One region of the Streptomyces sp. DF42 genome, then DNA from elsewhere that is predicted to be linked to it. Evidence: riboswitches for the same ligand, from Rfam matches in the RefSeq annotation. Region 1 holds a riboswitch; the other holds the start of a gene.

Region 1 (4,242 bases):
CCGGGCGGTGCGCGGCCGCCGACTTCCGTGAGCGGCCGCGCACTTCACCGGACTGCTGGTGTCTCGACTCGACCGGTGTTCCTGACCCTCACGCCGGACGCACGGCGATCCGGATCGCGGCCTCCCCGGCGTTGTGGATCGACTCCTCGCGGATGACCGAGCCCGGACCGGGGGCGTGGATCATCAGGCCGTTGCCGGTGTAGACGCCGACGTGGCTGAAGTTGTCGTGGAAGAAGATCAGGTCCCCGGGGCGGCTCTCGGCGAGCGGGATCACGGTGCCGGTGTTCGCCTGCTCGTGCGGGGTGCGCGGCAGGGCGACCCCCGCGGCCTTCCAGGAGGCCTGGGTGAGACCGGCGTTGTCGTACGACTCCGGCCCGACCGCACCCCACAGGCACGGCCTGCCGATCTGCGCACGGGCGAACGCGACGGCCCGGTCGGCCTTGGTGCCGACGGGCGTCTCGACGACGGGGACACCGGTGTCGAGCACGGAAGGCTGCATCCGCCAGTCCGGGGCGGCGGGTGCGCCGGTGTCGAGTGCCGGGGGCTGCATCCGCCAGTCCTCGGCCGCGGGGACGCCGGTGTCGAGGACGGACGGCTGGAGTCGCCAGTCCCCGGCCGGCGGCACGCCCGTGTCGAGTACGGACGGCTGCCGCAGTCGCCATGCCTCCTCGGTCGCGCGCAGCGCCTGCTCCTCCCAGGGGGCGGGAACCTGGGGGAGTTGGGGCAGTGGGAGCGGCTGGGACTGGACGGCCATCAGCGGCGCCACGGAGGTCTGCCGGGCGGTGTACCTGTACAGCAGCTCGCTGGCCGCCGCGATCTTGCGCTGGTTGTGCTGCTTGGAGCTGCGCAGCGACGCCTGCTTCGACTCGGGAGCGGCAGCGGGCGGGGCCGTGGAGGATTCCTGCCGCTGTGCCGGTACGGCGGGCAGTGCCGCCGTGGGTGCGGCCGTCAACTCGGCCACCGGACCCGGCTCGGTCTGACCGGCGGGCAGTTCGAGCGCGGGCCGGGCGGCCGGCTCCAGCCCGCGGCCGGTACGGGTCTCGGGCGCCGGTGCCGCCGCGCGCTCGGGCCGGGGCCCCGCCGGGCGGGCCGGCGTGCGCCGGGTGGGCGTGCGGTCGGCCGGCAGGACGGCCGGGGCCGTCGGGCCCAGTGATGAGCGCGCCCCGGCGAACCACTGCCGGGTGATGTCGTCCATCTCGGGATCCGACGTCCGGGTCCGGCCACCGCTCGCCGGGGCGCCGCGGCCCCGCGAACCCGCCGACTGCGCCCGGGTGATGTTGTGGAGGCCGGTGTCGGACTCGGCCTGGTCGTAGAGGCTGCTCACCCGCTGCAGGACGTCTTCGCGGCTGGGGCCCTCGTCCGCCGTCATCGGTGCGGCGTCGGCGGTCTGCGAGAACAGGGCCACCGAGGTGAGGGCGGCGGTCGCGAGAGCGGAGTTGCGCATACCGGGAAGGCCGAAGCCTCCTGGACGCGACGATCGTTCCGGCGCCATGGGAGCCGTACTCCTTCCGTGCTCCGCCTACCGAGTTAGCTGTCGGGTTCGGGCGGTCGTCTCCGGAAGGCATGCCCTACGGCCCTTGCCCTTGCGGGCGGTTGGGCCGATTCACCCCATCGTTCGGTCGGGTCCCCGGCTCCGGCTGCCACGGGGGCGCACCGGACTCGGCGGAGGCCGCGCGTCCCGACGGGGTTCGCCGGTGGGTCTCGTGCGGCCTGCTGCCAAACTAGCCAACTTGTGCGACTCGTGTGAAGGTTGGAGGCCGGAATGTCCGATACGCTTTTGTGACCTTTGTCGTGACGTTCCGTCAGATCCGAGTGTTGTGCACGCAGGGAATCCGGACGGCGACGGAACGTCGCGGGCTGGCGGGTGTCGCGGAAGGACTACGGCGTCAGGAGCAAGGCGTCAGGAGTCAGGAACGCGGGTCGTCGCTCCGCTGCTCGCGCTCGGCGTTCCGCTTCTTGATGCGCGCCCCCTCCTTGCGGACCTCGGCCTGGGTGGCACGCTCCTTCTGCAGCCACTCGGGCTGTTCCTGCTTCAGCGCGTCGATCTGGTCCGTGGTGAGCGGCTCGGTGACCCCGCCGCGCGCGAGGCCCGCGATGGAGACGCCGAGCTTCGCCGCGACCACCGGACGCGGGTGCGGCCCGTTGGCCCGCAGCTCGCGCAGCCACTCGGGCGGCTCGGCCTGGAGCTGGTCGAGCTGGGCGCGTGAGACGACACCCTCACGGAACTCGGCGGGGGTGGCCTCGAGGTACACACCCAGCTTCTTCGCCGCGGTCGCGGGCTTCATCGTCTGGGTGGTCTGGTGCGACATCATGGTGCCCAGGGTATCGAGCGCGTTCGAGACCTCCGACCACGGCCGGTAGCCTGGCGGGGTGACAGGCACGGAAGCATCCCAGACGTTCCGGCTCGCGTACGTCCCGGGAGCGACGCCCGCCAAGTGGGTGCGGATCTGGAACGAGCGCCTGCCCGACATTCCGCTGACCCTCCTCGCCGTACCGGCCGCCGAGGCGTCCGAGGTGCTGCGCGCCGGTGACGCCGACGCGGGACTCCTGCGCCTGCCGGTGGACCGTACGTTCTTCAGCGCCATCCCCCTCTACACCGAGACGACGGTCGTCATGGTCCCCAAGGGCCACCTGATCACCGCGGCGGACGAGGTGAGCGTCGAGGACCTCGCGGAGGAGGTCGTCCTCCATCCGCTCGACGATGTCTTCGACTGGGACCGGCCGCCGGGAGAGCCCGCCTTCGAGCGCCCCGCCACCACGGAGGACGCCGTCGAACTCGTGGCGGCGGGCATCGGCCTCCTGATCGTCCCCCAGTCGCTGGCCCGCCTCCACCACCGCAGAGACCTCACCTACCGGCCGCTCGTGGACGGCCCCGGGTCGGGCGTCGCCCTGGCCTGGCCCGAGGAGGCGACCACGGACATGGTCGAGGACTTCATCGGCATCGTCCGCGGCCGCACGGTCAACAGCTCCCGGGGCCGCACGGCACCTGCGCCGGAGTCCCAGGGCAAGGCGGGCGACACGGCCGCCGCCCGGCGCAAGCCCACGGCCGCCAAGACGACCGGACGGAACCCTCGGGGTGGATCCGTCGTCTCCAAGGGCGCCAAGCGCAGGAAGCCTCGCCGCCGGGCGTAGCCCCGGAGGAGTGGTCTCGCCTGTGCGGCGTGGGCCACTTCTACCAGGTCAGGGGGCGTTTTGCTTCGCAGGAGGATGCGGTGCATCGGCGGTGTCGCGGACAGTGTGCGCGCTGCCGGACTGTCGTACGCCCGGGCAGACCGTTCCGGGCAGGGGCGGCTGCGTCGCGAAGCCTGGCGGGTGGCCGTATTCCTCGGGCGCACGCTGCGGGGCGAGTGGAACGGCATCGTGGTCGATCCCGTGCGGCAACTCCGAAGGCGCGGGCTGCCCGCGCTGTCCCTCGCGTTCGTGGCCGCCTTCGGCGTCATCTTCTTCCATGCGCTGGCGCAACGGCCGACCGGTGCCGTGGTGGTCCGGATCCTCGGCGGCGTCAAGGCCGACCTGCCGTGGTGGCTGGCCCTGCTGCGCACGCCGGTCTCGCTGTACGTCCCGGCCCTGGATCTGCCCGTGTGGGCGGGGATCACGCAGTTGTTCCTCGCGTTCGCGCTCGCCGAACTCGCACTCGGCCGGGCCAGGACGCTCGCCGTCGCGTACGCGACCACGCTGGCCGGCACCCTCATGGTGCGCGTGATGATCGCGCTCGGCCCCGGCTGGGGTGGGCTGGGCCTGTCGCGTGAGGTCGGGCAGGTGCTGGACACCGGACCCTCCGCAGCTGTCGTGGGCCTGTTCACCTACGTCGCCGTCGTCCGCCGCGCTCCCATCGTGTTCACGCTCACCGGTGGGTCCATGGTGTGGGAGTCGATCGCCGTACCCAACCTGGCCGGCCGGGAGCACCTGATAGCGGTCGGCGCCGCGATCGTCCTCGCGCTGTTCCACGGGCGCGGCCGCAAGCGGCCATCCGGCGAAGTCGCCGTGCCGGTCCTCCGGCACAAGGTGCCGAAGGCGACGTCCCAGCGCCGGTCCTCGGACGATCACATCGCGGTCGGTTGAACGCCGGGCGGCGTGTGCGCACCGTGCGGGGAGGAGGTCTGGCTTATCTTCGCCACGGAATCCGACATCCGGAGTAAAAATGCAAAAAACGGATGAACTGGTTGATGTGGCGCCCCCCTCAGTGATCGTCGCGCCGCCGGACGCCCACCCGAGACGGCACTTCACCCGATGGCCCCTGTC
Region 2 (4,242 bases), 3.6 Mb from region 1:
GGCCGCGCCGGCGCCGACTTCGTCGTCAGGGAGCAGGAGTTGCTGCACCAGCTGTGGCTGCGGCGTGAGGTGGCCCGCCCGGCCCTGGACTACGCGGCGCGGGCGACAGCGCCTCCGGTGCCGGTGGCGGCGGCGCCCTGGGCGATGTACGGGGTGTACGGGTACCCGGCGATGCCGAATCCCGCGTACAACCCGTACCGCACGTAGGACGTACTGCCGGTAGGACCGGTAGGGCCCGTGGCTCTCAGGGGATCAGGCCGACGCCTCGGTCAGACGCGCGACCTCGGCCTCGGTGAGCGTCAGCTCCCCCACCCCCAGCAGGGCCGGCAGCTGCTCCACCGTGCGCGCGGACGCGATCGGCGCGATGACCGTCGGCCGGGCCGCGAGCCAGGCCAGGGCGACCGTCGCCACCGGGGCCCCGTGAGCGTCGGCGATCTCGTCGAGGGCCGCCAGGACCCTGCGGCCGCGCTCGGTGTCCAGGTGCTTGCCGGCGCCCGCGCGGGCGCTCTCGACCGTCGTACCTGGCCGGTACTTGCCGGTGAGGAAGCCCGAGGCAAGGGCGAAGTACGGGACGGCGGCCAGTCCGTACCGCGCGGCGAGGTCCTGGAGCTCGCCCTCGTACGTGACGCGCGAGACCAGGTTGTAGTGGGGCTGGACGGCCACGTACTTGGCCAGGCCCTCACGGTCGGAGAACTCCAGGGACGCACGGAGCCGCTCGGGGGAGATGTTGGAGGCTGCGATGTGCCGCACCTTGCCCGCCGTCACCAGCTCGTCGAGCGCGCCGATGATCTCCTCGACCGGCACCTCCGGCTTGTCGAAGTGCGTGTAGTACAGATCGATGTGGTCGGTGCCGAGGCGGCTCAGGGAGGCGTCCGCGGCGGCCTTGATGTTGGTGGCCGTCAGGCCCGGGAACGCGGGGTGCTGGCTGACCTTGGTCGCGATGACGACGTCGTCGCGGTTACCGCGCGCCCTGACCCACCTGCCGATGATCGTCTCGGACTCGCCGCCCTCGTTGCCGTCGACCCACGCCGAGTAGGAGTCGGCGGTGTCGACGAAGTTGCCGCCCGCGGCCGCGTAGGCGTCGAGCACGGCGAAGGACGCGGCCTCGTCGGCGGTCCAGCCGAAGACGTTGCCGCCGAGGGAGAGGGGAAAGACCTCCAGGCCGGAGGAGCCGAGCTTGCGAAGAGAAGTCATGTAGTGCGTCAACACCCGCCTCGGAGGGCGATCTTCCGCTACGGCCGCAAAATCCCCGTAAACAAGCGGAGTCAGCCATTCCGGTAGCTGGGCAGCGGAAACCGGCGGTCCTGACGTCGCGGGGATGCCGTCAGAACCGCCGGGATCAGAAACAACAGGAAGGACAGAGAGAACAGGAAGAGCGGGGAGAAGCCGAGGTCAGGAAGAAGCGGAGGTCAGGGGGTGAGGCCCTTGCTGCGCAGCCACGTCATCGGGTCGATGCCCGTGGCCTGGCCGTTCAGGTGGACCTCAAGGTGCAGGTGCGGGCCGGTCACGTTGCCGGTGGCCCCGACACGCCCGATCACATCGCCCGTGGCGACCTTCTGGCCGACGCTCACGCTGATCGACGACTGGTGGCAGAACCAGAGTTCCGTTCCGTCGTCGAGCGTGATGATCGTGCGGTAGCCGTACGAGCCCGCCCAGCCGGCCTCCGTGACGGTGCCGCTGTGGACGGCCCTGATGAGCGTGCCCGTGGGGGCGGCGAAGTCGAGACCCGTGTGGTAGCCGGAGGACCACATGGAGCCGGCCTGTCCGAAGGTGCCGGTGATCGTGTACGACACGACCGGCAGCTTGAACTGCTTGGCCAGTTCGGCGAGTTTGGCGGCCTCGGCCTTCTTCTTGGCCTCCGCCTCGGCCTTCTCCTTCGCGGCCTGAGCCTTGGCCGCGGCCGTCTTCTCCGCCTGGGCGGCGGCGTCGTCGACCTGCTTGGCGAAGAGGGCCTCGGTGACCGACTGGGCCTTGCCGTCGACCTGGACCTGCTGGCTCTCGGCCTGGGCCATGATGCGGTTGCGCAGCGCCTCACCGGCGTCCGCGGCGCCCTGCGTGGTGTCGTCGGAGCTGACACCGACGTCACTGAGGGCGGTGGCGGAGCCCTTGGAGGCGTCCGAGGAGCCGCCGAACACGCCGCCCACGGAGGGCAGGTCGGGCAAGGAGATGGACACCGGGGGCTTGCCGGTGTTGGCGCTGGCCATACCGCCCGCGCCGACGGCGGCTATGACACCGACGCCGAGAACCGTGGAGCTGCGGGCGAGTCCCCCGCCGCGCTGCTTGGAGACACGGTGCCGGCCGCGTATCGGGCGGAGGGAGTCCTCGGTGGGGTTCCACTCCTCCCACGGGCCCTCGTCGGTGCGGGGGCCGGCGAAGCCGAATGGCTCGGTGCTCGGCACGAACGGCGCTGCCGGGGCAGGCGGGTTGGACGCCACGTAGGCGTGCTCCTTCCTTCCTTCTCGCCTACCGGGTTAGCTGACGGGTTCGGAGCAGGAAGGTCTCCTACGCGCGTATACCTGCCGTGGGTTCACGGCGGCTTCAGCGCGATTCACCCCAGGGTGGTGGTTCCCCGGTTCCCTTGCGGGATTCGGCGCGTGCGCACGGAGCCGTCTCTTGTGACGGCTGGGACGACCGCGCTGCGTTATCGAACGTTAATAGACCCGGGGTGCCGTTGCCAGCTGTTCTGCTTGATCATTAATGCTTCTTGGCCTGGACGTAGGGCACATGAGCGGCCAAAAACGGGCGAGTTGGCCAAGCCTCAGGATTCACACAGGCACTGACGGTGTGTCAGTTGTTATGCGGAGGGCGCTCGCTCGATCACACCCGGTCACATCACGGCAGGAGAGACAAGGAGGGGCGCGGAGAAGCGCGGAGGGAAAGGGAGCGGGAAAACACTCAGGGCCGGAATCCAGTTACTGGATTCCGGCCCTGAGCCTTGAGTAGCGGGGACAGGATTTGAACCTGCGACCTCTGGGTTATGAGCCCAGCGAGCTACCGAGCTGCTCCACCCCGCGTCGTTGTGTAACCAGCATACGCCATCCGTGGGGTGCTCAGGACCACGGTCACCACCGCGGGTCACGACCCCGGCAGATGCCGGTTCGGCGCCTTGGCCTGCTCCTCGTACTCCGGCAGTACGACGACGTCGACGCCCCGCGATGCCAGCAGCCCGCTGCCGTCCGCCTCCGTGACGAACGTGTCCGGCTCCCGCCACGCCGTGACCACCCGCCGTACCCCCGCGTCGAGGATCAGTCGTGCGCACGGCCTGGGCCGGGAGGCGCGGTGGGCGCAGGGCTCCAGGCTGCTGTACACCGTCGCCGCCGCGAGCCTCGGATCCGCCGGGTCGAGCTTGGCCAGGGCCGCCTCCTCGGCGTGCACGGCCGGGTCGCCGCCCTCGCGCGAGTGACCGCGGGCGAGCTCCGTACCGTCGGCGGCGACGATCACCGCACCCACGCTGAAGGCCGTGCGGGAGGGCGGGCACTGCGCCGCCAGCTCGCAGGCGAGGGCCAGCCAGCGGCGGTCGGCGGCGGCGGGGAGCGCGCCGGTGCCGGGGGCCGTGGGCTCGTAGCGCATGAGGACGACGTCCTCGATCCGCCGGGCCTCCGTCAGGCGCAGGCGGCCGCCCTGGTAGGCGCCGGGGCCGAAGAGGCGGGGCGCGTCCGGGTCGCCCACGAAGAGGGGGGCGAGCACGAGCTGGAGTTCGTCGGCGAGGCCCTGCTGGAGGAGCTGGGTGTGGATCGTGCCGCCGCCCTCGACCATCAGGCGCCGTACGCCGCGCACGTCGTGCAGATGCTCCAGCAGCCGCCGCCAGTCGAGGTCGGGGCCGAGCGGAGCGACGTCGGCGGCGAGGCCGAGTGAGCGGGCCCGCTCGGCGCCCTTGTCGGTCGTGAAGACGAGCTTTTCGCCGCCCGTGTGCCAGAACTTCGCGTCCGGGTCCAGGTCGCCGGAGCCGCTGACGGTGACCTTGAGGGGGTACTCCGGCCTCCCCGCCGCGACCCGGGCGGCCCGGCGCTCGGGCGAGTTGACCAGCAGCCGCGGGTTGTCGGCGCGGATCGTGCCGGCGCCGACGAGGATCGCGTCGACGGACGCCCGCACCTCGTCCACGCGGTCGAAGTCGGCCGGGGAGGAGAGCAGGAGGCGTTCGGGGCCGGTGTCGTCGAGGTAGCCGTCGAGGGAGACGGCGGCGGACAGCAGGACGTAGGGGTACGGCATCGGACGCGCTCACTCTCGGCGGCGGGCGGGGCG

Evidence for each region. A riboswitch is a leader RNA that binds a small molecule or an ion and turns the genes downstream of it on or off. The one in region 1 is predicted to bind cyclic di-AMP.
Region 2: it holds a riboswitch for cyclic di-AMP, as region 1 does, so the genes downstream of both, ACYUED_RS20340 (M23 family metallopeptidase) here and ACYUED_RS04075 (C40 family peptidase) in region 1, are expected to answer to the same signal.

Annotation. Positions count from the first base shown of each region.
Region 1 covers NZ_CM177859.1:852,941-857,182, reverse strand. Annotated here, with positions in the region: gene ACYUED_RS04080 (hypothetical protein) at 1-31, shown strand, start outside; gene ACYUED_RS04075 (C40 family peptidase) at 89-1,492, opposite strand; cyclic di-AMP (ydaO/yuaA leader) riboswitch at 1,501-1,675, opposite strand; gene ACYUED_RS04070 (DUF5997 family protein) at 1,908-2,312, opposite strand; gene ACYUED_RS04065 (LysR family substrate-binding domain-containing protein) at 2,371-3,132, shown strand; gene ACYUED_RS04060 (hypothetical protein) at 3,238-4,062, shown strand; gene ACYUED_RS04055 (permease) at 4,142-4,242, shown strand, end outside.
Region 2 covers NZ_CM177859.1:4,473,175-4,477,416, forward strand. Annotated here, with positions in the region: gene ACYUED_RS20330 (PrsW family intramembrane metalloprotease) at 1-207, shown strand, start outside; gene ACYUED_RS20335 (aldo/keto reductase) at 253-1,194, opposite strand; gene ACYUED_RS20340 (M23 family metallopeptidase) at 1,410-2,435, opposite strand; cyclic di-AMP (ydaO/yuaA leader) riboswitch at 2,446-2,603, opposite strand; tRNA gene ACYUED_RS20345 (tRNA-Met) at 2,941-3,014, opposite strand; gene ACYUED_RS20350 (dihydrofolate reductase family protein) at 3,076-4,209, opposite strand.